4 regions of the Rouxiella sp. Mn2063 genome follow, and region 3 is predicted to be linked to each of the others. Evidence: predicted binding sites of a transcription regulator. Region 3 holds the regulator's gene; each other region holds the start of a gene.
What was found. The regulator Fur, encoded in region 3, represses iron uptake genes when iron is present. The targets are predictions, from matches to a motif close to ATAATAATGAGAACNACTATCAA.

Region 1: feoA (ferrous iron transporter A) is a predicted target of Fur. The motif match lies at 5,928-5,950, and genes of this name have one in related genera.
Region 2: sodA (superoxide dismutase [Mn]) is a predicted target of Fur. The motif match lies at 2,978-3,000, and genes of this name have one in related genera.
Region 4: ACL9RG_RS16615 (Nramp family divalent metal transporter) is a predicted target of Fur. The motif match lies at 5,632-5,654, and genes of this name have one in related genera.

What each region holds. Positions count from the first base shown of each region.
Region 1 covers NZ_JBMOUD010000002.1:366,944-375,030, reverse strand. The annotation lists gene envZ (two-component system sensor histidine kinase EnvZ) at 1-578, opposite strand, end outside; gene ompR (two-component system response regulator OmpR) at 575-1,294, opposite strand; gene ACL9RG_RS05075 (putative T6SS immunity periplasmic lipoprotein) at 1,768-2,118, opposite strand; gene ACL9RG_RS05070 (hypothetical protein) at 2,115-2,351, opposite strand; gene greB (transcription elongation factor GreB) at 2,608-3,087, shown strand; gene ACL9RG_RS05060 (Tex family protein) at 3,397-5,739, shown strand; gene feoA (ferrous iron transporter A) at 6,018-6,242, shown strand; gene feoB (Fe(2+) transporter permease subunit FeoB) at 6,307-8,087, shown strand, end outside.
Region 2 covers NZ_JBMOUD010000002.1:131,184-139,270, forward strand. The annotation lists gene ACL9RG_RS03990 (methyl-accepting chemotaxis protein) at 74-2,029, opposite strand; gene sodA (superoxide dismutase [Mn]) at 2,274-2,897, opposite strand; partial or broken gene fdhD (formate dehydrogenase accessory sulfurtransferase FdhD) at 3,251-4,015, opposite strand; gene fdnG (formate dehydrogenase-N subunit alpha) at 4,323-7,370, shown strand; gene fdxH (formate dehydrogenase subunit beta) at 7,383-8,087, shown strand, end outside.
Region 3 covers NZ_JBMOUD010000009.1:49,492-57,578, reverse strand. The annotation lists gene chiP (chitoporin ChiP) at 1-851, shown strand, start outside; gene chiQ (ChiQ/YbfN family lipoprotein) at 862-1,212, shown strand; gene ACL9RG_RS14280 (family 20 glycosylhydrolase) at 1,263-3,902, shown strand; gene fur (ferric iron uptake transcriptional regulator) at 4,071-4,517, opposite strand; gene fldA (flavodoxin FldA) at 4,817-5,344, opposite strand; gene ybfE (LexA regulated protein) at 5,537-5,818, opposite strand; gene ybfF (esterase) at 6,166-6,936, opposite strand; gene seqA (replication initiation negative regulator SeqA) at 7,179-7,718, shown strand; gene pgm (phosphoglucomutase (alpha-D-glucose-1,6-bisphosphate-dependent)) at 7,803-8,087, shown strand, end outside.
Region 4 covers NZ_JBMOUD010000012.1:27,313-35,399, forward strand. The annotation lists gene ACL9RG_RS16595 (TonB-dependent hemoglobin/transferrin/lactoferrin family receptor) at 1-1,158, shown strand, start outside; gene ACL9RG_RS16600 (sigma-70 family RNA polymerase sigma factor) at 1,349-1,861, shown strand; gene ACL9RG_RS16605 (FecR domain-containing protein) at 1,858-2,817, shown strand; gene ACL9RG_RS16610 (energy transducer TonB) at 2,944-3,783, shown strand; gene ACL9RG_RS16615 (Nramp family divalent metal transporter) at 4,239-5,597, opposite strand; gene ACL9RG_RS16620 (putative acyl-CoA thioester hydrolase) at 6,003-7,292, opposite strand; gene ACL9RG_RS16625 (NADP-dependent oxidoreductase) at 7,663-8,087, opposite strand, start outside.

The DNA.
Region 1 (8,087 bases), on a different contig from region 3:
GCGGCGTGTTCGAGTTCCACCAAGGGTCGGTTCTGAATACGGATAAACAGCCATGCGCCGCCTATCGCCAGCAGCATAATCGCCAGGGTATAGCGGAACAGCGGGGAGAAATCGCCTTGATGAATTTCGGTCAGAGGAACTCGCACCCAAATATCTGGTGACAACCAGGTTTTCAACCAAACTACCGGGGTATTTTTATTAACCTCAACGCGGACATCCGTTGGGCCACCCAGCTGCTGGGCCATTTGCTGACTGAGGAATTCGTAATGCTGCGCCCAGCGCAAACCGCTCTCTTCAGCAGCAGAGTTGGTATAAAGAGAAATACCCAGTTCGCGATAGATTTCGCGCCGGAACGCTGGAGGGACCTCCAACAGCGTTCCGTCTTCCAACTGCAACTTATCAGTCATTAGCATACGCACTTCGTATGCCAAGACTTTATTAAACTGTTGCAGGCTTGGAAGGATGGCGAAATTCAGCACCACCAAATAAGTCGTCACTAAGCTGACGAACAGCAAAGTGACGATTAACAGCAGGGTTCGGGCAAACGAGCTACGCGGTGAAAAGCGTATTCGTCTCATGCCTTACTGCCGTCCGGGACAAAGACGTAGCCCAAACCCCAAACGGTTTGGATATAACGTGGATGAGCCGGATCTTCTTCTACCATACGACGCAGGCGTGAAATCTGTACGTCGATAGAACGCTCCATCGCACTGTACTCGCGACCACGAGCCAGGTTCATCAGTTTGTCACGAGAAAGCGGCTCACGCGGATGGCTGACCAAGGCTTTCAACACAGCAAACTCACCGCTGGTCAATGGCATAGGTTCATCTTCACGGAACATTTCACGCGTGCCGAGGTTCAGTTTGAATTTACCAAACGAAATCACAGCTTCTTCCTGAGACGGTGCGCCCGGCAGTTCATTGGCCTGACGGCGCAATACTGCACGGATACGTGCCAGCAGTTCACGCGGGTTGAACGGCTTAGGAATATAATCGTCAGCGCCGATTTCCAGGCCCACGATGCGATCAACTTCTTCGCCTTTCGCAGTCACCATGATAATTGGCATCGGGTTGCTTTGACTGCGCAGACGGCGGCAGATAGACAAGCCATCTTCGCCCGGCAACATCAAATCAAGAACCATCAGGTGGAAGGATTCGCGAGTCAGCAAGCGGTCCATCTGCTCGGCATTAGCGACGCTACGTACCTGGAAGCCCTGTTCGGTCAAATAACGTTCCAACAATGCGCGCAAGCGCATGTCATCATCAACCACCAGAATTTTGTGATTTTCTTGCATCTTTATTACTCCCAAAGGCGTGAATACCTGAAGTTCGTATTGTTAAAAAAGCTGGCCGTAACACCTAGCTTTTAATGGTATACATTCTAGCCGAAATTGTAACAATGGATATTGTTTTCCTAAATTATCAACAATCTCAGGCTAATCGTCTGGTATTGAGGCTTACGAACGCTAGCTAATGCTATCTTCGCCTGTTTTCCCCTCAGCACTTGCCTTATCGCCGATAACCTATAGAAGGGTGTTAATCAATGATACCAACATAAATTACATGGATATAGATACGTCCGCACCCTATCTATTGCACACGTACGATTTCGAGCGTGACTTACCCTCTGCCAGCAGCATTGATTGCTACTGTATGTAGTAGTTGGCATAGCCATCAATAATCAAACGTTTTAAGGTTAGCCATAGTGAGCAAAAGGGAATGTATCTAGATGCTTACATTAGGTACCCTAACACTCACAATCGAATAGCTATAAATTCACGCCTTGTTTTATATTACTTTTATCGTCAAGTTTAAAATCCACGCGATATTTAATATCATTCATTTCATAAATAAGATTGTAAGTAACGCCCTTTTTTAATTTCACATCAAAACAATGGTTAGGGTATTTTCTTTCAATATTATCTTCAAATAGTAATGGTGGACTATAATTATTTTCTGATGAGCTTAAAAGATAGTAAGTTATGTTATCCCCTTCTTTAGAAGTGACGCAAACTGAATCATTTCCTTTTTTATAAACACTCCCTTCATGTCTAAAATCCAATCGATCCCCGACACATCCAGAGATGAATAATATCAATGCTATTATTAATTTTTTCATGATGAAAAATTTCCAATTACACGTTGATATTTAGCAATAAGTTCTTTGATACTTTCACGCGGGTCGTAATTTTTATATCTAATGATTATTGTATCTTTATCCTGCATACTAAATGGCAGATAGCTACCATGATGAACCCATACTTGATTATAGCGAATCGAGAAAGAGTAGAGTTCCTGTGCTAGAGAAATTTCTCCTCCGGTTAAAATTCTTAAACCGCCACGTTTTAGCATAAAAATAATCCATTATCTTTACTAGGGGTATAAACCTTAACACACAATATCTGGTTAAAAAATTCGTACTCATTTTAATCAGAATAACTACCATATACCCACGATACTTCAAGATACGGGGCTATTGGTTATCCTTGCTTATTCCATAGCAACACACTGCTTTCCTCAAATTTTCTATCACTGCCAGCACGATAGATTTGTGAAACAATGCGCTCTATAAAATACTGTTATCTATTTGTGTAACGCAGAAGGCAACATGAAAACGAAGCTAATTACCCGTGAAGGCTACGACAAGCTAAAGCAAGAGCTGGATTTTCTGTGGCGTGAAGAACGCCCAGAAGTGACCAAAAAGGTGACATGGGCCGCCAGCCTTGGCGACCGCAGTGAAAATGCTGATTACCAGTACAACAAAAAACGCCTGCGCGAAATCGATCGTCGCGTGCGTTACCTGACGAAATGCCTCGAACAGCTACGAATTGTTGATTACTCACCGCAGCAAGACGGTAAAGTGTTCTTTGGCGCCTGGGTTGAGGTCGAGAACGACGATGGCGATACTAAGCGCTTTCGTATTGTCGGTTATGACGAAATATTTGGCCGCAAAGACTATATTTCTATCGATTCACCGATGGCCCGCGCATTGTTAAAAAAAGAAGTGGGCGATGTCACAACCGTGATGACGCCAGTCGGTGAAGCACAGTGGTATATCAATGCCATTGATTACGGTCAGCAAGACTGAAGGCACCAAAACATGACAGTCGGATTAGTGAACTAGCATTTTAACTAACCAAAACGTATAACTGTCCCCTGATTTATACCCAAAATAATTGGAGTTGCCTCAAGGCGGTAAGGGAATGCATCCCGATGAGCTTACTCAAGTAAGTGATTCGGGTAAATGACAAATCTGCCAGGAGCAGATTTGAACGCTGCTTGCAGCGGCCCCAACGGGGCGAGGCCCACGGATGGGCCGAGTAATGTAGCCAACGCAGAAGCAACTTCAAGTATGACGAGTATACGCCACCCACTTGATAAAACAGATACCAGACTTATGAATGATCAACTGAGCCGCATTATCGCAATGGAATTGCAGGTTCGCCCGGAGCAGGTTGCTTCCGTGGTGCGTCTGCTGGATGAAGGAAATACCGTACCGTTTATCGCTCGGTACCGTAAGGAAGTCACCGGGGGATTGGATGATACCCAACTGCGTCAGTTGGACCAGCGTCTGGGGTACCTGCGTGAACTGGAAGAGCGTCGTCAGACTATCCTCAAATCTATCGAAGAACAGGGCAAACTCAGCGAAGAACTCGCCAACGCTATCGGTAGCACGCTCAGCAAGACCGAACTCGAAGACCTTTATCTCCCTTATAAACCCAAGCGCCGCACTCGTGGACAAATTGCTATTGAAGCAGGTTTGGAACCACTGGCCGATACATTGTGGAACGAGCCTGAGCACGATCCAGATACCACCGCCGCCGCTTTTGTGGACGCAGATAAAGGCGTGGCCGATGTTAAAGCCGCTCTCGATGGTGCGCGCTATATTCTGATGGAGCGTTTTGCCGAAGATGCCGCGCTGCTGGCAAAAGTGCGTGAATATTTGTGGAAAAACGCACATCTCACCTCACGTATGGTGGATGGCAAAGAAGTCGAAGGCGCAAAATTCCGTGACTATTTCGACCATCATGAACCGATTTCACAAGTGCCTTCGCACCGTGCGCTAGCAATGTTCCGCGGCCGTAACGAAGGTGTGCTGCAACTGGCACTCAATGCCGATCCTCAATTTGATGAGCCGCCGCGTGAAAGTTATGCTGAGCAGTTGATTATCGATCATTTAGGTCTGCGTCTGAACGGTGCACCGGCTGACGTTTGGCGCCGTGCTGTCGTTAACTGGACCTGGCGCATCAAGGTGATGCTGCACCTGGAAACTGAATTGATGAGCACCGTGCGCGAACGTGCCGAAGACGAAGCCATCAACGTGTTTGCTCGCAACATGCATGATTTGCTGATGGCAGCACCTGCCGGCATGCGCGCGACTATGGGTCTGGACCCGGGTTTGCGTACTGGTGTAAAAGTCGCGGTAGTCGATAACACCGGCAAACTGGTGGATATCGACACAGTTTATCCCCACACCGGGCAGGCAGCGAAAGCCGCACAGCAGGTTGCAGCGCTGTGTATCAAACATAACGTTGAGCTGGTCGCCATCGGTAACGGCACCGCCTCACGCGAAACTGAGCGCTTCTTCCTGGATCTGCAAAAACAGTTCCCGGCGGTTAACGCTCAGAAAGTGATCGTCAGCGAAGCCGGTGCATCGGTCTATTCTGCCTCCGAACTGGCAGCGCTGGAGTTCCCAGATTTAGATGTGTCGATTCGTGGCGCAGTGTCCATTGCCCGCCGCTTGCAAGATCCATTAGCAGAGCTGGTGAAAATCGATCCAAAATCTATCGGTGTCGGCCAGTATCAACATGATGTGAGCCAGAGCCAATTAGCGAAAAAACTCGATACTGTGGTGGAAGACTGTGTGAACGCCGTCGGCGTGGATCTCAATACCGCCTCGGTTCCGCTGCTGACGCGCGTCGCGGGTTTAACCCGAATGATGGCGCAGAATATCGTCAACTGGCGCGATGAGAACGGGCAATTCCGCAACCGCGAACAACTGCTGAAAGTCAGCCGTTTAGGGCCGAAAGCTTTTGAGCAGTGCGCAGGCTTCCTGCGTATCAACCACGGCGACAACCCGCTGGATGCTTCCACCGTTCACCCGGAAACCTATCCGGTAGTAGAACGTATTTTGGCAGCAACCAATCTCGCTTTACGCGATTTAGTCGGTGATGCCAATATATTACGCGGCCTGAAAGTCAGTGAATTCACCGATGAACGTTTTGGCGTACCAACCGTAACCGACATCATCAAAGAGCTGGAAAAACCGGGCCACGATCCACGTCCTGAGTTTAAAACCGCCGCCTTTGCTGAAGGTGTTGAAACCATGAACGACCTGTTGCCGGGCATGGTACTGGAAGGCTCAGTGACCAACGTGACTAACTTTGGTGCTTTCGTTGATATCGGCGTGCATCAGGATGGCTTGGTCCATATCTCTTCACTGGCAAATAAATTCGTCGAAGATCCACATACTGTGGTGAAAGCCGGCGATATCGTCAAAGTGAAGGTAATGGAAGTCGATTTGCAGCGTAAACGTATCGCCTTAACCATGCGTCTGGATGAGCAACCGGGTGAAACCGCATCCCGCAAAGGCGGTGCTCCCGCGGCGGCTGGCAATCATCGCGATACCCAAGCTAAACGCCCTGCACAGAACAAACCTGCTGGTCGTGGGACATCCACCTCAGCGGGTAACAGCGCCATGGGCGATGCATTAGCGGCGGCCTTCGGTAAGAAGTCTTAAGCTTTATACGCTGCCCTCAGCCCCGCGAGATCTACTCGCGGGGCTGCAATCCTGACATAGGCTAACCATTCCCCCTTCCTGCACCTTGTCCTAATTTGCTCAATTACTGCGCTACATCAAAAACCATCATCAGCCCTGCCAATAGAATATTCCCACGCGGTTAACCATTAATGGCTATCAGCACCGAAATATTCCTGATAATCACTATCATTTTCAATGCATTATCTTGCACGTTCAAAATAGAGCCTCTTTTCAGCTCGCTGTAGTCAAGGAGCGATATGCAAATCAAATCCAAACATCGCTATAAAATTACCGGTTTTTCTAGCGAAATAAGCCCAGCCTACCGACAAAAACTGCTGTCTCTGGGGATGCTACCCGGTTCCTGCTTCGATGTGATCCGCGTTGCGCCACTCGGCGACCCGCTACAAATTGAAACCCGCCGCGTCAGTCTGGTATTACGCAAAAAAGACTTGGCGCTGCTGCAACTAGAAGTTCAGGGATGAATATCGCCCCCCTCGTCTTCGACCTCAAGCCACTGCGGCATTAGCCACTATGCAAAGATAATCTATGCAAACATCACCGAATAAAACCTCATCAAACAACACGCTCACCCTCGGCCTGATTGGCAACCCAAACGCAGGAAAAACCACATTATTTAATCAATTAACCGGTGCGAGGCAGCGAGTAGGCAACTGGGCTGGCGTAACGGTCGAGCGCAAAGAAGGGCAATTTGCCACGCCGCAACATCAAGTCCGGCTGATAGATTTGCCAGGTACCTATTCTCTGAGCACGCTCTCATTACAAACTTCACTCGATGAACAAATCGCCTGCCATTTTATCCTCGGCGGTGATGCTGATTTGCTGATCAATGTGGTCGATGCCAGTAATTTGGAGCGTAATCTCTACCTGACGTTGCAATTGCTGGAGCTTGGTATTCCCTGCATTGTGGCGTTAAATATGCTGGATATTGCCAAAGCGCAACATATCGAGATTGATATTCCAACGCTGGCCGCTCGCCTGGGTTGCCCGGTCATCGCCATCATTTCAACCAAAGGTGAAGGCATTGGCCAGCTAAAAGAGGCTATCGACACTCATGCCACCAACCAGCCACTTCCCCAGATTCATTACCATCCAGCATTACAACAACAAGCCGCTATATTGGCGGCAGCAATGCCGACAGTGCTTACGCAACAAAAGCGTGATTGGTTAGCCATACAAATGCTGGAAGGGGATATTTATAGCCATACTCAGGCCGGTGATGCTGTGACGTTGCTGCCACAAATTAACGCCAGTTTTGCCGAGCAGCAGCTAGACGATCCGGCGCTACTGATTGCCGATGCGCGTTATCAGACCATCACCACCCTGTGTGCCGATGCCAGTAACAGCCATCTGAGTTCCCCTAATCGTCTCACGCAAGTATTGGATAAGGTGATCCTCAATCGCTTCCTCGGTGTGCCGATTTTCTTGTTGGTGATGTACGTCATGTTCGTACTTGCCATCAATATTGGCGGCGCATTACAGCCGCTGTTCGAGATAGGATCGGCAGCGATATTTATTCAGGGTATGCAATGGGTTGGATTTACCTTGCACTTGCCTGACTGGCTGACAATTTTTCTGGCGCAGGGCATCGGTGGCGGTATCAATACCGTGCTGCCGCTGGTACCGCAAATTGGCATGATGTATCTGTTCCTCTCTTTTCTGGAGGACTCTGGCTATATGGCACGCGCCGCCTTTGTGATGGACAGGATGATGCAATCGCTGGGCCTGCCGGGGAAATCCTTTGTCCCACTGATTGTAGGATTCGGCTGTAATGTTCCCTCTATTATGGGAGCGCGTACGCTGGATGCCCCGCGAGAGCGGCTGATTACCGTGATGATGGCACCCTTTATGTCATGCGGCGCACGTCTGGCTATCTTTGCCGTATTTTCCGCCGCCTTCTTTGGTCAACAAGGCGCATCGATTGTGTTCTCGCTTTACCTGCTGGGTATTGTGGTCGCTATCATTACCGGGCTAGTAATGAAATACACCATTATGCGCGGCGAAGCCTCACCCTTCGTGATGGAGCTGCCGGTCTACCACGTTCCCCATCTGAAAAGCCTGCTTTTACAGACCTGGCAACGGCTAAAAGGCTTTGTACTGCGTGCCGGGAAAGTGATCGTCGTCGCCAGTATTTTTATCGGCGCGCTAAACAGCTTCTCATTTAATGGTAAAGCAGTGGATAGCATTAATGATTCGGCGCTCGCCAGCGTCAGTAAAGTGCTGACGCCGTTGCTTTCCCCAATGGGCGTACATCCTGATAACTGGCAGGCCACCGTGGGCTTAGTCACCGGAGCCATGGCCAAAGAAGT
Region 2 (8,087 bases), on a different contig from region 3:
CTCCCATTGGGAGCGTTATTTATTTGTCGCTTATGCTGCGGCTATTTCAGGTTGCTGCCGCGAGTGAGAGCAACTAGAAGGTTTCCCAGTTGTTATCACTTTTCGCCGTTACCTGTTGTGAACGCGGGGTAAAGGTTGACGTTTTCACGCTTGGCGGCATCAATTGACCCGATTTATTGCTGGTCTCATTGGCGGAAAGACGGAACGCTTCGACAGCTTGTGTCAAAATCGTTGCCTGATCTTCTAGCGAATCAGCGGCAGCAGCTGATTGCTCAACCAACGCGGCGTTTTGCTGTGTGGTGCTATCCATCTCGACAATCGCCTGAGAAATCTGAGTGATCCCACGGCTTTGTTCATCGGAAGCTGAAGCAATCTCGCCCATAATATCACGCACGTTGGTCACCGATTTCACGATGTCTTGCATGGTATTACCGGTATTCTCTACCAATTTAGCGCCACTCTTCACGCGATCGACTGATTCAGCAATCAGACCTTCAATTTCTTTCGCGGCTTGCGCACTGCGCTGCGCCAGACTGCGTACTTCGCTGGCAACGACCGAGAAGCCACGTCCTTGCTCACCGGCTCGTGCCGCTTCAACCGCCGCATTCAGCGCCAGGATATTGGTCTGGAAAGCGATACCGTTAATTACAGACGTGATTTCAGCAATGCGTTTCGAACTATTAGAAATCTGCTCCATTGTCGCGACGACATCGTTCACCTGCTTGCCACCAACTTGCGCCGTTTGCGAAGCTTCAGAAGCCAGTTTGCTCGCGTGATGGGCGTTATCGGCATTCTGTTTCACCGTTGAGCTGAGCTGTTCCATGCTGGCGGCAGTCTCTTCAACGGCAGCAGCCTGTTGCTCAGTACGTGAGGACAAGTCAGTGTTACCGGCGGAGATTTCAGCGGCAGCGTGGGAAACCTGGCTGACACCCAAACGGATTTCGCCGATCATATTACGCAGATTGTCACTCATATTGGCGACAGCATTCATTAACTGCCCCAGCTCATCGGTACGCGGTGTGGTCTGGATACCGGTCAGATCACCTTTAGCGATGCGCTCTGCGCTGACCAACGTGGTATTCAGTGGGCGAGTAATCTGACGGCTAATCCACCAGGAAATCAGTACGCCAAGCAGCAATACCACCACCGTTGCGATAGCCAGAACCAGCTGACCGCGTTTTACACCTTGGCTCATACCGCTAAGTTGCTGGCTGGCAATATCAATGACGACTTTGCTGGTTACTGCGGCTTTAGAAGAGAGTGACTCGGACGCTTTTTTCTCATCGTCGTAAGCATTCAGATAGCCGACAACGCGGTCTTTATAGGTGGTTAGTGCTGAGATCAGCGGCGCGAGTACAGCTTGTTGCTCAGGCAAGAGTAGCGCATTCAGGTTTTTGGCTTCATCCTGCGTTTCTTGAACGGCTTTTAATAGACTGTCTTCAGAGGCCCGGTCTTTGCTAAGCAAGAGCCCTCTTACGCTATAACGAATATTAATGGTCTTATTGATGACTTCTGCCAACAAGAGGCGAACAGCGGGATCGGCATTATTAACCTTCAGCTGTTGTTGCAGGTTTTCAATCGCCACTTGTGAGTCGCCCAAATTCCAGCTGGCGCGGACGGCATCTTTGGTGGCAACTTTTTCTTTAAATTCTTCGACTGCCTGGTTGTAGCTCGCAACATATTGCGGAATTTTATCAATATTACTGAGCTGATCGCCCCAGTCTACCTGGCTCTTTGAGTTTTCAGCGATAGTCTGCAACTCATTCATTTTTTCTTGGTTCTTCTGCAGGTACTCTGGGTTATAGCTCTGTTGGTAAAGCACGCGGTTTACTCGGGCTTCTTCAAGAGCAACCGACATTTTGTTGGTAATTCTGACTCGGTCTGCTCTCTGGCTGACATCTTTGAATTCCAATAGGCTGGTGATAGCAATAGCGACGAGCATCACTAAAACAAAACCAAATCCTAGCCCCAGCTTTTTACCCACTCTGAGGTTATCGATCCGCTGAGATAGTGTGGTTCCATTACTCATACTTTTTCTCCTTGGGTTATGGATATGGACGCGGGCGTGGGGGGAAATGACAAGCGAGATCTTGACCAGCCAGATATCGGTAAGAAAGGGGGAAAACTTTAGAGATGGGGGAGAATTTATTTGATTTTTGAGAAGAAAATGATGTTTTTAAGACTAGAAACAAGATGATAGAGAAATAAAAAAACCGGCACAGCATGCTGTGCCGGTTGAATAATCAACCCCCGAAACAGGGGTTAATAGATCATTACTTAGCGTCTGCCAGGCGTTTTGCTGCTTCGTCCCAGTTCACAACGTCCCAGAATGCTTTGATGTAGTCAGGGCGTTTGTTCTGGTATTTCAGGTAGTAAGCGTGTTCCCAAACGTCCAGAGCCACCAGCGGGTGACCAGAAACGCCAGACACAGCTTCACCCATCAGCGGGCTATCTTGGTTAGCAGTAGATACAACAGCCAGTTTGCCGTCAGCTTTCAGAACCAGCCAAGCCCAGCCAGAACCGAAACGGGTAGCTGCTGCTTTTTCAAAGGTTTCTTTGAAAGCGTCAACGCTGCCGAAATCGCGCTCGATAGCCGCTTTCAGTTCGCCCTGCAGGGTGGTGCCGGTTTTCAGGCCTTTCCAGAACAGGCTGTGGTTAGCGTGGCCGCCAGCGTTATTACGCAGAGCAACTTTCTTATCAGCCGGTACTTTGTCCAGATTAGCGATCAGTTCTTCAACAGACAGCTTAGCCAGCTCAGGCAGGCTTTCCAACGCAGCATTGGCGTTGTTTACATAAGCTTGGTGGTGTTTGCTGTGATGGATTTCCATCGTTTGCTTATCGAAATGTGGTTCGAGGGCATCGTAAGCGTAAGGCAGGGATGGCAGTGAATAACTCATGTTCATCATCTCCAGTTTAGTAAAGCGGTACAAACTAATGTGAGCACCGCGTAATCAATCGGATCATTATAGTTAATTAAATGATATTGAAAATGTTTATCTATGCTCCACACTTGGTGTGGGTATTGTACGATCCAGTCTATAAGCGGCTTAGCGCAAGACATGCTAACTATGTCTTAAAAAGTTCTATGTCTTAAAAAGTTCTATGTCTTAAAAAGTTCTATACGGTAAAAAGTTCTATGCTCTAAAAGCTCTCAACCACAGTAAAGCGTCTTAAGCGACAGTAAAAGGTTTTACGCCAAGAGTCGGAGGATTCCTGCAATTTATCACCGACGTCAAACTGCGGCGGGCACTCAGCCTCGTAGTCGCTGTGGATGCGTATAAACCGTGGCACGTCCCGGCTTGCTGAATCCCACTAAGGTTAAATTACAACGTTCGGCCACTTCTACCGCCAGCGTTGTTGCCGCTGAGACAGCAAACAGAATTTCTACGCCACACATTGCCGCCTTCTGCACCATTTCATAACTTGCGCGACTGGAGACTAACGCTGCACCGGCTCGCCAATGCGGCTGTTTGCTACGTACACCGAGCAGCTTATCTAGTGCAACGTGACGGCCAACGTCTTCACAGCCGTCTAAAAACTCCCCTTGTGGGCTCAACCAAGCGGCAGCATGAGTACAACCGGTAACCTGGCCGACGGCTTGTATGGTTTTAAGCTGATTAAGCGCGTTGTCCAGATTGGCTAAATTAAAAGTTTGCGTAAAGGGCAAAGGTGTAAGAGGGCGAAACAAATCATCGAGTTGTTCGATGCCACAGACGCCACATCCCGTTCGTCCCGCCATCGCCCGGCGGCGCTCTTTCAAACCAGCAAAGCGGCGGTTCGATAGCTCTATATTGACTTCAATACCATGACAGTTGGATGTCACGTCCATACCGTAAATTTCTTGTGCCGACTCGATAATCCCTTCCGAGAGTGAAAAGCCCAAGGCGAAAGCCTCGAGATCTTTTGGGGAGGCCATCATCACGACATGCGAAATCCCATTGTAGACCAAGGCTACCGGCACTTCTTCAGCGAGCCAATCCTCTTCAGGTTGGCTTAAGTGTCCACGCTGCATCACTGGTTTACGCTGCGCTCCGATGATCTGAATCACTTTTTTGTCATCTTTTTTGCCAAATTCGTTTACTTGATGGACATCCATTCGCAATAACCTTATAAACATTCCGGCTATATTAGCCATACTAATTGTCTGGTAATTGGCACTTATTTTACCGCTTCCTCGTCTGATGGGGAAAGCATCAATTTGATTGCCACATGTCATTAATTGGTCGTCATAGCTTTGTTGTTTGATAACCATGGTTTTGTTGTTTGATAACCATAGCTTTGCTTAGGGCAACACATTAATAAGTGATGGGAAGGAGTCTTTCATGCAGGTCAGCAGAAGGCAGCTATTTAAAGTCTGCGCAGGTGGCTTGGCGGGCACAACCGCGGCCTTATTAGGATTTGCGCCAACATTGGCACTAGCGGAAACCCGCCAATATAAATTACTTCGTTCGCGAGAAATCCGTAATAACTGTACCTATTGCTCAGTTGGCTGCGGGATGCTGCTCTACAGCCAAGGGGATGGCGCCAAAAACGTCACTGAGAATATTTTTCATGTTGAAGGCGATGCGGATCACCCAGTTAGCCGTGGTTCTCTGTGCCCTAAAGGCGCGGGCGTACTGGATTATATTCACAGTAAAGGTCGCCTGACCCATCCAGAATACCGTGCGCCAGGCTCCGATAAATGGCAGAAAATTAGCTGGGATGAGGCAATCTCCCGTATTGCTCGTCTGATGAAAGATGACCGTGATGCCAACTTTATTGAAAAAAACCAAAACAACGTCACGGTAAACCGCTGGCTGACCACCGGCATGCTGTGTTCATCAGCGGCCAGTAATGAAACAGGTCTATTGGATCAGAAATTTACGCGTGCGCTGGGCATGTTGGCTATCGACTGCCAGGCGCGTCTATGTCACGGCCCAACTGTAGCTGCCTTAGCGCCAACCTTCGGGCGTGGTGCGATGACCAACCACTGGGTTGATATTAAAAATGCCAACGTCATCTTAATTATGGGGGGCAATGCGGCAGAAGCGCATCCAGTGGGCTTTAAATGGGTGATTGAAGCCAAAACCCGTAACAATGCCAAAGTCATTGTTGTCGACCCACGCTTTAACCGTAGCGCCGCGGTCGCCGATATTTATGCGCCGATCCGCGCCGGTTCCGATACTGTTTTCCTGCTGGGCATGATCAACTATCTGATCACTCATGACAAAATCCAGCACGACTATGTCCGCGAATATACTAACGCCAGCCTGCTGGTGCGCGATGATTTCACCTTCAACGATGGCCTGTTCAGCGGCTACGACGCCGCTAAAAAAACCTATAACAAAGAGAGCTGGCACTATCAGCTTGATGAAAAAGGTTTCGCCAAACGCGATACGACGTTACAGCACCCGCGCTGTGTATGGAACTTACTGAAACAGCACGTTTCCCGCTATACGCCGGAAATGGTCGAGCGGCTGTGCGGCACCTCAAAAGAAGATTTCCTGCTAATAAGCGCTACCCTGGCTGACACCTCGGTGCCGGACAGAACCTCGACAATTTTGTATGCGCTGGGCTGGACCCATCACACCGGTGGCGCGCAAATGATCCGCTGTGCGGCGATGATTCAACTGTTGCTCGGAAACATCGGTATGCCGGGTGGCGGCGTTAACGCCCTGCGCGGTCACTCGAATATTCAGGGATATACCGACCTTGGCCTGTTGTCGCTGAACTTACCGGGCTATATCGGTTTACCTTCGGAGAAACAAACCAATCTGACCGATTATCTGCAACAAATTACCCCGGCTCCGCTGGTAGAAGGTCAGGTGAACTTCTGGAAAAACACGCCGAATTTCTTTGTCAGCATGATGAAAAGTTTCTGGGGCGAGCATGCACAAGCCAGCAACGACTGGGGCTTCGATTGGTTGCCGAAATGGGATAAAAGCTACGATCTGCTGCAACAAGTTGAGTTAATGGTGGCAGGCAAGCTAAACGGCTATATCGTGCAAGGCTTCAACCCATTGGCGGCTTTTCCAGATAAAAACAAAGCCTCACGCGCCTTTTCTAACCTGAAGTACATGGTGGTTATCGACCCGTTGGTCACCGAGTCTTCCAACTTTTGGCAGAATCATGGTGAGATGAATGACGTTAACACCTCGGAGATTCAAACCGAAGTCTTCCGCCTGCCGTCATCCTGTTTTGCCGAAGAAAATGGCTCAATCGTTAACTCTGGCCGCTGGCTGCAATGGCATTTCCAGGCTGCGGAGCCGCCGGGGGAAGCTTTGCATGACGGTAAAATTATCGCCCGTTTATTTATGAAACTTCGCGAGCTTTACCGCCAGGAAGGCGGGGCGAATCCTTTACCGGTGCTGAATATGGCGTGGGATTATCATGACCCACTCGATCCGCTACCAGAGGAGATCGCCCGGGAAGCTAACGGCAAAGCCTTGGCAGATATCCATGATGAGCAAGGCAACCTGCTGGCGAAAAAAGGCCAGCAACTCTCGACCTTCGCCCATCTTAAAAATGACGGTTCGACCGCCAGCTTCTGCTGGATTTACGCCGGAAGCTGGACCGAAGCGGGCAACCAGATGGCGCGCCGTGATAACGCCGATCCCTCCGGCCTTGGTTGCACCTCCGGCTGGGCCTGGTCGTGGCCGCTTAATCGCCGCATCTTATATAACCGCGCTTCGGTTGATCCGCAGGGCAAACCCTGGGATGCAAAACGCGAAATCATTCGCTGGGATGGCGAAAAGTGGGCGGGTTTTGACGTTGCTGATTATAGTCAGGCAGCGCCCGGCACTGGCGTTGGTCCGTTTATCATGCAGCAGGAAGGCGTTGGCCGCCTGTTTGCGATAGATAAAATGGCCGAAGGCCCTTTCCCCGAGCATTACGAACCGATTGAATCGCCGATTGGTACTAACCCGTTGCATCCGAATGTGGTGCATAACCCGGTGGCGCGTATTTTTGCCCGCGACTTACCCAATATGGGGACAGCACAAGAGTTCCCGCATGTTGCCACTACCTATGCGATCACCGAACTATTCCGCCACTGGACGAAACATGCGTTGCTTAATGCCATTGCGCAGCCAGAGCAATTTGTCGAGATCGGCGAAGCGCTGGCCGCCGCAAAAAATATCGCACAGGGCGACAGCGTCAGAGTCTCCTCCAAACGTGGATTTATTCTGGCGAAAGCGGTGGTCACTAAACGTATTCGTTCGCTGACTATTGACGGCAAACGGGTGGAAACCATCGGTATTCCTTGTCACTGGGGCTTTGAGGGCGCAACGCGTAAAGGCTTCTTAGCCAATACATTGACGCCATCGGTCGGTGATGCAAACTCACAAACGCCAGAGTTCAAAGCGTTTTTGGTTAACGTGGAAAAGGTGTAACGGAGACGAATTATGGCAATGCAATCTCAGGACATACTTCGTAAGTCCGCCACTAACGGATTCACGCCCGCGCCACGCGCTCGGGATCATCAGCAGGAAGTCGCCAAGCTCATTGATGTTACTACCTGCATCGGCTGTAAAGGCTGCCAGGTCGCCTGCTCCGAATGGAATGACCTGCGTGATGAAGTCGGATATAACACTGGCGTTTACGACAACCCGATGGATCTAAGCGCTAAGTCTTGGACGGTAATGCGTTTTTCGGAAGTTGAAGAAAACGGCAAGCTGGAATGGCTGATCCGCAAAGACGGCTGCATGCACTGCGCTGACCCGGGCTGCTTAAAAGCCTGCCCATCGGAAGGTGCCATCCTTCAATACGCCAACGGCATTGTCGATTTCCAGTCGGAACACTGCATCGGCTGTGGTTACTGTATTGCCGGTTGCCCATTCAACGTGCCGCGGATTAATAAACAGGATAATCGTGCCTACAAATGCACACTCTGTGTCGATCGCGTTAGCGTTGGACAGGAGCCGGCCTGCGTCAAAACCTGCCCGACGGGGGCGATTCATTTTGGCTCGAAACAGGCGATGAAAGATTTAGCGGCTGAACGCGTAAGCGAGTTGCAAAGCCGAGGTTTTGAGCAAGCCGGATTATATGACCCGCAAGGCGTTGGCGGCACGCACGTGATGTACGTGCTGCACCACGCGGATAAACCTGCG
Region 3 (8,087 bases):
ATTTTGGTGATGCTGGAGAGTTAAGTCTGTCTTATATGTGGGCTGATAAATATAAATCACCTTGGCATACGCAGATGGATAATTTCCGCCGGGCAGACCGTAAAACTGGCGTTTCTTACCTGCATTCCGTCGGCGCAAAATACGATTTTAAAAATGATTGGGTACTAGAGGCCGCTTATGGCCAGGCCAGAAATTACGTTGACCAATATTTTGCTAAATCTTCATACAAAATGAGTGTGCTGGGCAATCCGCTGACTACCAGTTACCAATTCTATGGTACCCAGGATCGCGTCCACGATAAAAATGACCCTAACAGTATTTACGATGGTCTCGCCTGGTTGCAGGCACTGACCTTTGGCTATACCACCGGGCAGTTTGACTGGCGTTTGGAAGGAACCTATGTCAAAGCCGAAGGCAATCAGGGCTATTTCCTACAGCGTATGACGCCAACATATTCATCTTCTAACGGGCGCTTAGATGTGTGGTGGGATAACCGCTCGGACTTTAATGCTAATGGCGAAAAAGCGCTTTACGCTGGCGTCTTATATGACTTGAGTAAATGGGATCTTCCTGGTTTTGCTATCGGTGGCTCTTACGTATACGCCTGGGGTGCGAAACCGAGTACTAATCCAATCTATGACCAGAACCAGCGCCTGAAAGAAAGCGCCTGGAGTCTGGATGCGTTGTATACCATTCAAGAAGGTCGCGCTAAAGGCACCTTGTTCAAACTTCATTACACCCAATACGACAACCATTCTGATATTCCGAGCTGGGGAGGAGGATACGGCAATATCTTCCAGGATGAAAAAGATGTGAAATTCATGGTTATCGCTCCATTCACTATTTTCTAAGGATAGGGAAATGAAAAAGCAATGCGTTTTGATTGGTATCAGCCTCCTACTGGCAGGTTGCGTGCAATCCTCTGAGCAGCAGTCTTCTCAACAACAGACCAAATTACGCCAGGCATATAGCGCCTGCATTAATACGGCGGAAGGTTCTACCGATAAACTCGCTGCGTGTCAGGCGGTGCTTGACGTGCTCAAACAAGAAAGGGCACACCAACAATTTGCCCAACAGGAAACGGTGCGTGTTTTAGATTATCAACGCTGTTTGACCGCCCGTCAGACCGGCGATGGACAAGTTTATGCCGAAGATTGCGGCAAAATATGGCAGGAAATTAAAGCCAACAATACACAGAAAACTACGAATTAAGGACGAGGTTGCAGATGAAAATATCTACGTTAAAAGCAACAGTAGTGGCAATGGCTGGCATTATCGGCGGCATGCAAAGCAGTCTGGCTGACCAAGGATTAGTGGATAAATTAAGCCAGCTCAAGGTGAATTATAAAGTCGTGGATAATCGGGCAGGGGAGCATGGCAAAGATTGTGCAGTATTAGGCGCTGATTGGGCGGCCTGTAATACCGCTACTATTACCCTGGCGAATAGCGGTGATGAGATCACCGGTTCTGATTGGGCAATCTATTTCCATAGTATTCGCCGTATCTTGCAAGTCGATAACGATCAATTCCATATTACGCCGATCACCGGCGATCTGCATAAGCTAGAACCCACCGATAAATTTAAAGGATTTCCAGCTAATCAGTCGGTCACCTTGCCGATTATTGGCGAATATTGGCAACTGTTTGAAACCGACTTAATGCCACGTTGGTATGCGACGTCGGGCAACGCTCAGCCAAAAGTGTTAGCCAATACCGACACCGAAAATTTGCACCAGTTTATTACCCCATTCAAGGGCGAACAATGGAAACGTACGGATGCTGATAATAACATTCTGATGACGCCGTCGACGCGTTTTACCAAGAATGAAGCGCTGGTGGTGATGCCAGCGAGCAGTCTGCGTGGACACATTATCCCAACGCCACTTGAGGTCAATATCCATCCACAAGACGTTAACCTGAGCCAAGGTGTTGCTTTACATCTTGATGCGTTGAATAAAGCAGCGGCCGATGCAGTGAGTCAACGCTTTGCCTTGCTGGGGATTGCCGAAAATACCAAGGGTTATCCTATCAAGACGGCGGTGGATAAGCAGAAATTTGACGGCGTGATGGCAAAACCAGGCGCTTACCAGTTGAACATTACTGATAAAGAGGCGACAGTCAGCGGATTTGATCGGGCGGGGGTTTTCTATGGCTTGCAATCGATTTTGTCGCTGATCCCGGCTGATGGCACGAAAACTATCGCCCAGTTGGATGCAAAAGATGCCCCGCGCTTTGAGTATCGCGGTATGTTCCTTGATGTGGGACGTAACTTCCATAGTAAGCAGGCGGTGCTGCGTTTAATTGATCAAATGTCGGCCTATAAATTAAATAAATTCCATTTCCATTTAAGTGATGACGAAGGCTGGCGTATTGAAATTCCTGGTCTGCCAGAGTTGACCGAAGTGGGTAGCCAGCGTTGTCATGATTTGACCGAATCGACATGCCTACTGCCGCAATTAGGTTCAGGCCCGAGCAGCAATAACGATGGCAGTGGCTACTTCACCAAAGCGGATTACATCGAGATTGTGAAATACGCGCAGGCGCGAGAAGTCGAAGTGATCCCTGAAATCGATGTCCCGGCACATGCCCGTGCCGCGGTGATGTCGATGGAGGCGCGTTATCGCAAATTGCATAGCGCAGGCAAAGAGCAAGAAGCTAACGAATTCCGCCTGTTAGACCCAACCGATGATTCTACTACCACCTCAGTACAGTTTTACGATCGCCATAGCTATTTGAACCCTTGTTTAGATTCCTCCAAACGCTTTGTGAATAAAGTGATTGGTGAAATTGCTGCGATGCATAAAGAAGCAGGGCAGCCGCTGAAAACTTGGCATTTTGGCGGTGACGAAGCAAAAAACATTTATCTGGGCGCAGGTTTCCAAGACAGTCATGGTAATCCAGAAGCGGGTAAAGGAATCATTGACCTAAGCAAGCAAGATAAGCCGTGGGCGAAATCGCAAGTTTGTCAGGCGCTAGTGACATCCGGTAAGGTTGAAGATGTTGAGCACCTTGCCAGCCATTTTGCTATCGAAGTGAGCAAAATGGTCAACGATCACGGCATTGAGAAGATGCAGGCCTGGCAAGATGGTCTGAAAGATGCAAAAGACTCTAAGGCATTTGCCACTAAGCGCGTTGGAGTGAACTTCTGGGATGCGCTGTACTGGGGCGGTTTCGATAGCGTCAATGACTGGGCCAATAAAGGCTATGAAGTCACTATCTCCAATCCAGATTATGTCTACTTCGATCACCCTTACGAAGTGAACCCGCAAGAGCGTGGTTACTACTGGGGAACGCGCTTTAGCGACGAAGCGAAAGTCTTTAGCTTCGCCCCTGATAACCTGCCGCAAAATGCGGAAACATCGGTCGATCGTGATGGTAACGCTTTTGAAGCCAAGAGCGATAAACCTTGGCCGGGGGCTTTCGGGCTTTCTGGACAATCCTGGAGCGAGACAGTGCGTACCGACCAGCAGATGGAATATATGATTTATCCACGTATGTTGCCATTGGCTGAACGCGCATGGCACCGTGCTGAATGGGAGCTGGATTACCAAGCAGGCAGAAACTTCTCTGGCGGTAAAACCCACTTTGTTAATACCCAGGCGTTGGCTACTGATTGGATGCGTTTCGCCAACTTAATGGGGCAGCGTGAATTGCCGAAAATGGATAAAGCGGAGATTGGTTACCGTTTGCCAGTACCAGGAGCACGTATTGTTGATAAACAGTTGGTTGCTAATATTGCTTTGCCAGGTTTAGCGATTGAGTATTCGCAAGATGCAGGTAAACAGTGGCAGCATTATGACGATAACGTTCGTCCTCAGGTGCTGGGAGAAGTTTGGGTGCGTTCGGCCAGCGCCGACGGCAAGCGTTTTAGCCGCGAGGAGCGAGTGGACATCATCCAATAAACGAAGGTCTTAGCTTCAATCATCACAAACGCAGGCCTCGAATTTCGGGCCTGTGTTTTTTTGCGGGCAATAACGAATAAATAACGGGCATAAAAAAACCGCTTTTCAGCGGTTAATCTGTTAAGAATTAGGCGAGTACTTTCTTTCTCACTTTGCCTTAAATCTTATTTAGCCTTCACCGTGCAATGTGTCGTCTTCGCGGCAATCGCCAAGTTCACAGTGACCGTAGAGATAAAGACTATGGTTAGTCAGCTTAATTCCATGTTTCTTGGCAATTTCGCGTTGGCGAGCTTCAATATACTCGTCTCTGAACTCAATAACGCGGCCACAATCTAAGCAGATCAAGTGATCGTGATGATGTTGCTGGGTCAATTCAAATACAGACTTACCACCTTCGAAATTGTGGCGAGTCACGATACCAGCGTCGTCGAATTGGTTCAGCACGCGGTAAACCGTTGCCAGGCCAATTTCTTCGCCCATATCAATAAGTTCTTTATAAAGATCTTCCGCGCTGACGTGGTGACCAGCTGGAGCTTGCAGCACTTCCAGAATTTTCAGTCGTGGAAGCGTGACTTTTAGGCCGGCTTTCTTCAGTGCGGTGTTGTTGTCAGTCATGCGGATTCAGTCCTGTCACTATGCTAATCAAGTTGAGGCAAAAGCCTTTGGCATCGGTTGGCACAAAAATTAACGTTTTGTTATAGGATTGTCGAGCTATAGCAAAACGGTGGGCTGTTAAAAACGATCGTTTACGTCAGACATGCTGGTGGCCGAACTGACTTACTCGATAAAACAGATGTACTAAGTGTACCTTGATACGTGGAAAAGTCACAATTTTGTTGCTGTTAAATTGTTAATTGCAGTAATAGTTTTTACCCCTTAAATGTTAAGGGGTAAATCAGTTTATGCTGTGCTTATCAGCCGATAATTTCAGATAAACTTAACTCTTCGGTGATTTGTTTCACCCAAGCTTCAACACGTTCGTTGGTTAATTCTGGCTGGCGGTCTTCATCGATAGCTAATCCAATGAAGTGAGTATCATCGGCCAAACCTTTTGAGGCTTCATAGTGATAACCTTCGGTTGGCCAGTGGCCAACGATGACGGCGCCGCGTGGCTCGATAATATCGCGCACTGTGCCCATCGCATCACAGAAGTATTCCGCATAGTCTTCCTGGTCGCCACAGCCAAATAACGCGACCAATTTACCTTCGAAATCAATTTCTTCGAGTGTAGGGAAGAAGTCATCCCAGTCACACTGCGCTTCACCGTAATACCAAGTCGGTATACCAATCAGCAAAATATCAAACTTCTCCAGATCTTCCTTAGTGCTTTTAGCGATGTCGTGAACTTCCACTACATCTTTGCCTAATTGTTTCTGGATCATTTTAGCGATGTTTTCAGTGTTACCTGTATCGGACCCAAAGAAGATACCTACTACGGCCATAAGTTTACCCAACCTCTTGTTCTTAATTAGTTCCTGGCAAAGTCATTTACTTTTTCAGGGGCACATGCGGAGGATGATAGCAAACTCACCAAGGAGATAACATGCCCGCATTCCACCGATTAATAAGAGGGCATTTTATCGGGCAATAAAGGGAAGTGTTATCGCCTTTGTGTGCTCTTTCGGGTGGAACAATTAGTCATGCAAATCGCTAAGATGTGCTAATAGCAACTCTTCGATAAGTTCACTACGACTGATATTTCGCTGTTCTGCCAACTTGTTCAGTGTATCAACAGCTTCAGCATTAATTTTTAGCTCTACGCGTCGCAAACCGTTAACTTTGTCACGGCGGAGCTGATTGCGCTTGTTAATCCTGAGCTGTTCATCACGGGAAAGCGGATTCGTTTTTGGACGCCCCGGACGGCGATCCTCAGCAAACAGATCAATCGTCGTGCGGTCCAGTTGTTCTTTTGCCATAGGTAAGCGGTACAACTAGGGAAGTTATATCAAAAGGCAGCATGCTGACTGTTGATTAGATGGTTAACACATTTCGGGCTGATATACCGGTCGATTTTCAAGATGCGAGGTAGCTTTCGCTTAACCGCTTCTTGGCATGACGTTGGTATAAACCCTAAACCAATTTAGCTTCTGCGCCCCATACCAAAAGAGCCGTCGGGGCGGCAAAATTACAGCGCGCAATCATACCCTAGCCGCACTGGCGTTCACAACGTCTAACTGCGCTGATATCAAGCTAAGTTGTTATGTTTAGCCGCTTTTTTGAGCGTTCAAACCACAGTGAAGCGATGAGAACAATGGCTGTACGTTTAATCGACATCAATGAAGCGATGAATCGCACGTAAAACCGCCTCTGGTTTTTCTGCATGTACCCAATGACTGGCGCCTGCGACAACATGGGCTCGTGAAGCTGGGAACTGGCTGGCAATGGCATCACGATATTGCTCTTGCACATAAGGCGATAATCCCCCGCGAATAAACAGCGCCGGATGTGGCCAGGCGGGCAGTTCTTTCCAGCCGATAATATTGCTGTATTCAGCCATCAACACCGGCACATTGAATAACCATTCGCCTTGCTGGAAGGATTTTAATAGAAACTGAATCACGCCTTCTTCCGGAATAATGTCGCGCATACAAGCTGCTGCCGATTGGCGATCGCGGATACCGGCGTCGGTCACTGCGTTTATTGCGCTGAAAATATTATCATGTCGGCGTTCAGCATATGCCACCGGCGCGATATCAATGACGACCAATTTTTCAACCCGATCTGGCGCGAGAGCTGTTAGTGCCATTGCTGCCTTGCCGCCCATCGAGTGTCCCATGACTAAGGCTTTATCGATGCCAGCGGTATCCATTGTTTCCAAAAGATCTTGCGCCATGGCAGCATACGACATGTCGGTTGAACGTTCTGAATGTCCATGATTGCGCAGGTCAACTTGCAACACGTCATGATGCTGTTTCAAATCACGTGCGAGAACGCCTAAGTTGTCGAGTGTGCCAAAAAGACCATGGATCAGCACAATTGGCAGTGTAGAAGGCGTTGGAGACTCATTTTTTTGCAGACGAAAATGTAATTTCATGGTGAACTTCACCCAGACATTTATATATAGGTAAACAATCTCATTAGGTTATCATGAGTTGCGGAAAAATTTCTGTCATAGCCTGAATGGGATTAGGTAATACGCACGCGAGGATAAAGCCTAAGACGGCAAAGTAGGGTTAATCTGCTTTTTATGCTGTTAAGGCAATTCATCTGTTCGCTTGTGCGTTTTACTTTGTATAATCCTTTGAATGAATTACGTAGAAACAGTACTGGATAAAGATGAAAACTATTGAGGTTGACGAAGAACTTTATCGTTATATTGCCAGCCATACGCAGCATATCGGTGAAAGCGCATCAGACATTCTGCGCCGCATGTTGAAATTTTCTGCTGGTCAAGAGGTGCAGTCATCTGCGCCAGTTGTCAGCACTGACACACAGCTAAAACCGGTGAGCGCGGCGAATACCCAGCGCGACCGCGTTCGAGCTCTTCGTGAATTAATGCTGTCTGATGATTATGCAGAGCAAACCAAAGCGGTAAACCGTTTTATGTTAGTTCTGTCGACCTTGTATTGCCTTAATCCTAAAGAATTTGCTGTGGCGACCGAGTCTTTGCATGGCCGCACACGCACCTATTTTGCTGGCGATCAACAAACACTGCTGCAAAACGGTATTCACACCAAACCTAAACATGTTCCAGGTACGCCATATTGGGTGATTACCAATACCAACACAGGTCGCAAACGCAGCATGATCGAACACATCATGCAATCGATGCAGTTCCCTGTTGAATTGACCGATAAAGTTTGCGGAACCATTTAATTTCATTTCATCAAATGCCTGTTCACGCCTACAGCTTACGCAGAGTCGTGAGCTGTGGTTGAACGGGGTTCAGGAGAAGTGCCAGTGGCTAATCATCCTCGTGCAGGGCAACCCGCCCAGCAAAGCGATTTGATCAATATTGCACAGCTGACATCGCAATATTATGTGCTGCAACCCGACCCAAGTAATACCGCGCATGCCGTTAAATTCGGGACATCTGGTCACCGTGGTAGCGCCGGGCGTCACAGCTTCAATGAGAACCACATTTTAGCCATTGCTCAGGCGATTGCTGAAGTGCGCAAAGAGCAGGGCACAACCGGGCCTTGCTACGTAGGTAAAGACACGCATGCGCTGTCTGAGCCTGCGTTT
Region 4 (8,087 bases), on a different contig from region 3:
ATTGATATCAACAATAAGAGCCGCTTTAGTACCGGCCCGTTGGATCATAAAGTGACGGTTGGCGTGCGCTGGCATGAAAACAAGCGCGATACGCTGATGTACTATCCGATTCAGAAAAAAAATCCAAGCTATAACTACGGCTATTTCCAGCCTTATTACATGCCTGCCGGTAAAGCGGAGACCCGCAGTTTGTATCTGGAAGATGCGGTCACTTACGGTTCGTTAACCGTGACGCCTGGCGTGCGTTATGACCGGGTAACGAACACCGGCCAGCCTAACGTGGCGCCGCGCTTTAACGATCCTGACCCGTTAGCCGGGCATGATTACAGTAGCGTGACCTACCAAGGTTTTTCCCCGCATTTAGGCGCGATTTGGCAGGCAACGCCGCATGTATCATTGTTTGCTGATGTCAGCCGTACCTGGCGCGCACCGGTCATCGATGAGCAGTACGAAGTGCAATCGATAGCATCGAATGTACCTGGCACTAGCCGAGACTTGAAGAAAGAGACGATTGATGGCGTTCGTCTTGGGGCCATCTGGGATTACAACAACTTGATGCAGGATCAGGACAGTTTGCAAGTTCGCACCACGCTATTCCGTAACCGCGGCAAGAATGAAATTTTCTACCGTCGCGGTGTGCTGTGTGAGAGCAAAACCTGTAACGCGCCGCTATCGAATTACCGCAACTTGCCGGGCTACACCATTCAGGGGATGGAAATCGAATCCTTCTATGATAGCCAAAACGTATTCGGCAGCCTCTCTTATTCCACCATGCGCGGTCAGCGTGATACTTCACCGCGTGACCCTTGGTCTGGTAAAACCTGGATTGCAGAAATTCCCCCAACCACGGCACATGCCATGCTAGGCGTGAAAGTACCGCGCTGGGAGATGAAACTGGGCTGGACCGGTGATTTTGTGCGTAAGCAAGATAGAGAGCCAACTCAGGGCGATCCAATGGCCATATTCTGGGCACTGCCGACTACCAAGGGCTATGTATTACAAGGTTTATTCGCCAGTTGGCAGCCAAGCCAGTTGCCGGGCTTTGAAGCTCGCGTCACAGTCGATAACCTGTTTAACACCAATTACTATCCGTATCTTGGCGAAGCCGTATCTGGCGTAGGTCGCGATTTCAAATTCAGCATCATGCAACGTTTTTAATTTCACTTTTTTTCTTTATGGCCGCGTTATGCGGCCATATGGTTATCTTTAAAAAGACTTCATTTTCAATAAAATATCTTGCCCGCAGTTCTTCTTTCCAAGAATTATCTTAGCTCATCTTGACATACAAATTTTAAAGTAAAATAATAATTATTATCATTTGCATTACGAAATCTTGAGGTCGTGTGTCATGACGAGGAAAGTCGTCGCCGGTGCGAGCGGTCTTACTGGACAGCTCTATTTTGATCACCACAGGTGGCTATGCCATTGGTTAGTGCAAAAAGTTGGCTGTCCCCGTCATGCTGAAGATCTGGCACAAGATACGTTCTTAAGTATTTTGATCAATTCTGACCCGGCATCTATTCGTCAGCCGCGCCCATTTTTAGCAACGGTGGCACGGCGGCTGGTGGCTAATCACTATCGCCGCAGAACGATTGAAGAAGCTTATTTGGATGCGCTGCGCCTGTTGCCTGAAGCCGAGACACCTTCACCAGAAGTTCGCCTGTTGACAATCGAGTTGCTTGAGCAGCTTGATACCACGCTGGATGGATTGCCTGCGCCAGTACGCGAAGCCTTTTTGCTGGCACATCTGCAGGGCATGCGTTATTGCGATATTGCCGATCGTTTGCGGGTGTCTACCAGTTCGGTGAAACAATATTTGCAGCGTGCCAACCTGCAATGCTTTTTCGCGCTGGCCTCATGAATCCTCGCGAGTCTTTTCCGCATAATAATCTGGGTATTGATGCCGATAGTGCTCATGCTGCCGCTACCTGGCTGACGTTATTAATGTCAGAAGAGGTGACTGAACATGAAAAAGTTGAGTGGCAGCGCTGGCGTCGAGCCAAGCCAGAACATGAGCGTGCCTGGCAGCATATCGAATCGTTATCGAGCCGTTTTAGTCAGCTTGATGGCTCGCTGGCGCATCAAAGTTTAAGCAAATTGCAAAACCCTAAACGGCGACATGCACTGAAGATTTTAGCCCTGTTAGGGGTAGGCGGGGCGACAGGTGTTGGCATTTTTGGCACGCCGACTGCCCGTGCGGATTATCGAACGGCGATAGGGGAGAGAAAAACTATTACGCTGAGTGACGGCACAGTTGTCACCCTTAACACCCAAAGTGCGTTAAATGTAACGCAAAATGATAATCGCCATCAGCTGCACTTACTTAATGGTGAAATGATGGTGACAACGGGGCGGCAGAGAGCAGCAAGTACCTTGCTGAATGTCGGACTCACGCAGGGTGATGTTTCCACCCTCGGTGCGCAGTTTAGTATTCGCCTGCGTGATACTTATAGCGATGTGGCGGTGTATCAGGGAGACGTTAAATTACGTCCGGCGATATCTCAACATATCATTCCCTTACGTGCCGGGCATGGCGTGAAATTTTCTACCAGCGGTAGCAGCAATCTGCATTCAGTATCCACTGAACCGGGTTGGTTGCGCGGGTTGCTATTGGCTAACAATCAACGCCTGGACGATTTTTTGCAGGAGTTGGGGCGCTATCGCGCCGGTGTGATCCGCTGTGACTCGCGAGTGGCTAATCTGCGGCTTTCTGGCGTGTTCCCTCTGTCTGACACTGATAAGATCCTTGCGTCATTAACAGCCGTTCTTCCTGTCAGAATTAACTACTTCTCCCGCTACTTTGTTAGCGTAAGTTGAAGATACTCCATCTAAATACCCACATTTAGCGATGTATTATGCTGTTTTTTTCTCATTACTGCCCGATGTCAGGCCGTGATGTGACCTCTCTATTATTGCCAGTGAAAGCGTAGCGGTTGTTTAATAATGAAAAGAATGCCTGCCATTTCTTATGCCCCAAATCCGTTTTTCTCGCCCGTTGCGGCGAATAAAAACAGATTGCGCTGGGGGGCGTGCGCGCTGATCGCACTGTTTATCCATGGAATGCTGTTTGTCTGGTTATGTTATCGCCGTAGCGAACATGTGCCGCATTTTGACGTGCCGCCTCCTGCCTTGATGATTGTGATGGCAAATACTGAGCAATCAGTTCAGCAGCAGCAAAAACTGCCGCCGGGACCGCAACAGAGTATGTCCATGCCACAGCAGCAGGCCGAACCAGAAACACAGAATTTGCCACATGTTGAGCAGGCTAAGTCTGGCACCTTAGCGCGTGTCGAGCCTAAACATCGGCTATCTGAGCACGTCAAACCTACGCGGGCAAAACCAAAACCACAGCCGGTGACTGAGAGTAAATTGCCGCCATCTGACACGCCACCGGCTCCGGCGACTAGCGCGCCGCCGCCGCTGCCCGGCAAACAAATTGCCGCGCCACAAAACAGCGACAGCCAGGCTGCAATTAACGACAGGATGAACTGGAGCAGTTTATTACTGGGTCATCTCAGTCGCTACAAACGTTATCCGGCTTCCGCCGCCCACCAACAGCGTCAAGGCGTGGTCTATATTCGCGTCACACTCGATCGGCAAGGCAATGTAAAATCAGTACAAATGACCCGCAGCAGCGACACCGTTGCTCTTGATAATGAAGCGATACAGCTGCCACAGCGCGCCAGCCCCGTGCCGCCGCCGCCAGACACACTCTCTGTGGGACAGCCACAAATTACCGTCACCATCCCGATCCGCTTCGACCTGCGCGAAGCCCGCCATTAAAAGAAAAGAGATATTCTGAATTGAAAACGACATAGGCTAAAAAGGCGCACATGCAACCCAGCAATTGACCTAGAACTTGACCTGGCCGTTGCCCTTAAACAGCGCATCTTGTCGGCCAAGAGAGTGGCTTTGTTCAGGGGAAAGCAGCCAGGACGGCTGCTTTAGGCTGAGTCGGGAAGGGACGCCCGTCTCAGCCGACCCGTTGGACCAAAGACATGAACGCGGGCAGTCGCGCAGCGGCCCGACAAGCTAAGCGCAGGCGCGGGATGCAAGGGTTTTCGCCCTAAAACCCTTGCCGGTCGCGTTCGGCAGCGCGCATATATAGCACCTTAGTAGTAAGCGACCGAACCTGCGCAATCCTTTCAGATTAGTGTCCCTAGATGACTCTCGCTATGAGTCATTCCATAGCGAGTTTTATGGTCTTAAATGACTCCCGCTATGAGTCATTCCATAGCCTAAAACAGTGGTGCTAACGTTGCCCATATCAATTGAATATTCAGCACGACCAGCGCTACCGTTGAGATCCAGCCTAAAATCATGGTGATTTTACCGTTGACGAACTCCCCCATCATTTTCTTGCTGGAGGTGATGAGCAGCAGCGGCACCATAGAAATAGGCAGAGCAAGGCTTAAAAATACCTGGGTATAAACCAGCAGTTTTTCAACCACATCGCCTTTGCTTCCCCAGATATAAATACAGATAACTACCGGGATGATCGCCAGCAGGCGGGTGGCGATACGTCTGACCCACATCGGTACTTTCATATGTACAAAGCCTTCCATCACGATTTGCCCGGTTAGGGTGCCCGTAATAGTGGCATTTTGTCCTGAGGCCAACAGCGCGACGGCAAACAGCGTTGCCAACAAGGAACTGGCAATCGGCCCAACGATACTTTCGTTTTTGAGCGCATCATAGAGTTGGGCGAAACGTCCCAAATCATCAGGGTTGTGGCCGAAGAATAGCGCGGCACCCAGAACCAATAACAAGCAGTTGATGATGAAAGAGAAGCCCAACTGGAGATTGGAGTCGATAGTGGCAAACTTAATCGCCTCTTTCAGCGATTTCCTATCATTACGGTCATAACGTCGGGTTTGCACGATAGAGGAGTGCAGATATAAGTTATGCGGCATCACAGTTGCACCGACAATACCCAGTCCAATTAACAGAGCGGAATCTTGCCCGGTTATTTGTGCGGTGAAAATATCAGACTTAGGAATGAATCCGCCGAGAATGGATGACATTGAAGGATCGGCCAATATCACTTCATAACCGAAGATCACAAAGATGGTCAAAATGAGCGTGAAAACAAAAGCCTCTATTTTTCTAAATCCGCCCATCATTAATGCAAGTAGCAATAACACGTCTAAAACAGTAATAATCACGCCGAGCATCAGCGGGATATTAAATAATAGGTTTAATGCGATGGCGCTACCGATCACCTCGGCAATTTCTGTCGCCATAATAGCCAACTCGGTGGTTAACCACAGAGCAACAGATAATTTTCTGCCCGTTTTGAGCTTGGTAGCCTGCGCTAAATCTAATCCGGTCACAATCCCCAATTTGGCACACATCGCTTGTAGCAACATCGCAATCAGGCTGGAAATTAAAATCACTGACAACAACAGATAAGAATATAGCGCGCCGCCTTGAATGGAGGTAATCCAGTTACCTGGGTCCATATAACCCACAGCAACCAGTGCGCCGGGGCCAGAATAGGCGAAGAGTTTTTTAAGGAATGAAGCATTCTTCTGCGGAACAGGGACGGTGTTATTGATTTCTTCCAGACTAGCGCTGGGTATCGAATGAAGTTTCATAAACAGTAGAACCTGGTAGGGTAAGGGTTAATTGATGATAACAATAATCATTATCATTTGGAAAGTGCTTATGATAATAAAAAAAATACTACGCAAGCCGCTGTTTATTCGTGAGTTTATATCTTTATTTGTAACGGTGTGCTAACTGGGCTTATCAACCCGTACTAACACTAATACAGTAAAGAGCATACAAAAGAAAGGGGATGCCGGCTGTTAATTCATCAGCGTTTAAGTTTCGTTTTTATTACTAGAGATAATTCGATATTGCTATGAGGCTCCGCGGTTGTGGGCTGTTTATTTCCTCAACTGCAGTCTCTGCTGCTATCCCATTCCAGACTAAATATCTGGAATGGGAAGGGGGGAACTACTGAGCAGGATGCTCAGTAGTGCGTCTTACCTGTAAAATTATTTCTCACCGGTAAAGACGTTGTTGTATTGCCACAGACGGTTAAAGTTAGCGTCGTTCAGGTCACGATTTACGCCGATATTGCCGCTAAACGGACGATCGGAGAACGCGGCGTTGCCCCATGGATGCAGCAAGTTGTAGCTGCTGCCATCAATTTGGCTATCGCGGATCACTAACTGGCTGTTAGCGGTTTGGTTGGCAACGTAGCCGTCTTTATCAACGCCCGCATCCCACGCACGGCCCAGCTGTGCTTTATTCGCATCTTTGTCTGTAAAGCCTTTATCCGCGGTCAGGTTGCTGTTAATAACCAAGAAACCGTAAGGAACATTGGATGGCGTGTTTGGTGCGAAAATAGAGGCTTGTTTCACGCCACGGCTAGAAATAGTGTGGAACTCAACGTGATCAAACACCGCATCAGCTTTACCAAATACGTAATCCACATCACCTTCAATCAGGCTGTTATGCACGTACACACGGCTATAACGGTTGGTTACCGGAGTATTGCTGGCATCGGCAGTGTTAAGCATCAACGTATTTTGACGACCAATAACGTGGACATTTTCTAATACCGCGCGATCGCCATCAGTGCGCAGCGCAACGGCGGAATGATCGCCAGCATCAACGCTATCTTGCAAGCTATTTGCAATAGTCAGGTTCTCGAGCTGCAAATCGTTAGATTGTGACCACACGGTGGCGCTGCAATCTGTGCCGATGGTATCGCTGTTTTGCTTCGCACAGAGATTAAACATATACCAAGCGCGGTCGCCCGGTAAGAATTGACCATTTTGGCTGATAGCGTTGCGGTAAGCCGCTGGTGTAGTCGCTGCTTCCAGGCCGGCTTGCAGTACAACCTGGTCTGGCGTATCGCCTGTACCGGACAGTGTCACCGGCGGCGTGCCTGCCGGAATGTAAACGGCATCGTTATAAGTACCAGGCAGGATCTTGATGAAGATGCGATCGCCATGGTTATGTTTACGCAATGCAGCATTAAGCGCTTGTTGCACGCTGGTATACATCGCACCCGGCGTACCTTTTGGGCCAACAATATATTGTGCTTGTTTATCCCCGGCCTTCTCTAAACTTGGATACCAGCTTTGCTGGGACGGGCCACCGAAGGCAAAATAGGTTTTCTCGGTGTAGTGAGCGGCTTCATCGGTAGTTAAAACAGGTAATGCCGCAGTCCCCGGCGCAACCTGGCTAGAAACGCCAACGTTGCTATGACTACAAGCGGCTAACACCAGCGTGGCGGACAACATGGCGCAGGCTCGCGACAGGGTCGAAATTTTCACAGGATTGTGTCTCCTTGATTAAGGTTTTTTCAGATTTTCTACGCGGATCGGGGAAGGTAAGCCACTCACAGACACGCACTCAATGCATTAGGTCGTAGATAATAGGTAATTGGCGCGAAAAGCACAAAAAAAGTGGTCAGAAAGACTGACCACGATGCGTATCGATGATAACGCTGGCTCACTCTTTTGGCCCAAAAGCGCTAGCGTTTTATCATGAAAATTGGCAGGACTCACGTTGTTAACTGTTTTAAGTTGCTAACTATTACGCATGGCCGAGCGTTTATGTTGCTAACTGTGTAACCGAGTAAGAGAGATTTTCTTCTATAGGATCTCGGCCATTTATTTATTCATCACTGAGAAAAATGTGGGGTTAATCCTGGTCGTTGCCGACTCGAACCACTAACTTGCCAAAGTTTTTCCCTTCCAGCAGCCCGATAAACGCCTGCGGGGCATTTTCTAGCCCATCGACAATATCTTCGCGGAATTTGATCTTATCAGCGGCAAACCATTCCCCCATTTGTTGAGCAAATTCAGAATAGCGGTGGGCATAATCAAGACTAATAATAAAGCCTTGCATACGAATACGTTTTCTTAGCAAGGTGGCGGCCAGCAGCGGCAGGCGATCTTCCCCTTGCGGCAGGCTGGTGGCGTTATAGCGTGATATCAACCCACATACTGGGATTCTGGCTTTGGTATTGAGTAGCGGCAGTACTGCGTCAAACACTGCGCCGCCGACGTTCTCAAAATAGACATCAATGCCATCCGGGCAGGCGTGTTTTAACTGCTCAGCAAGCA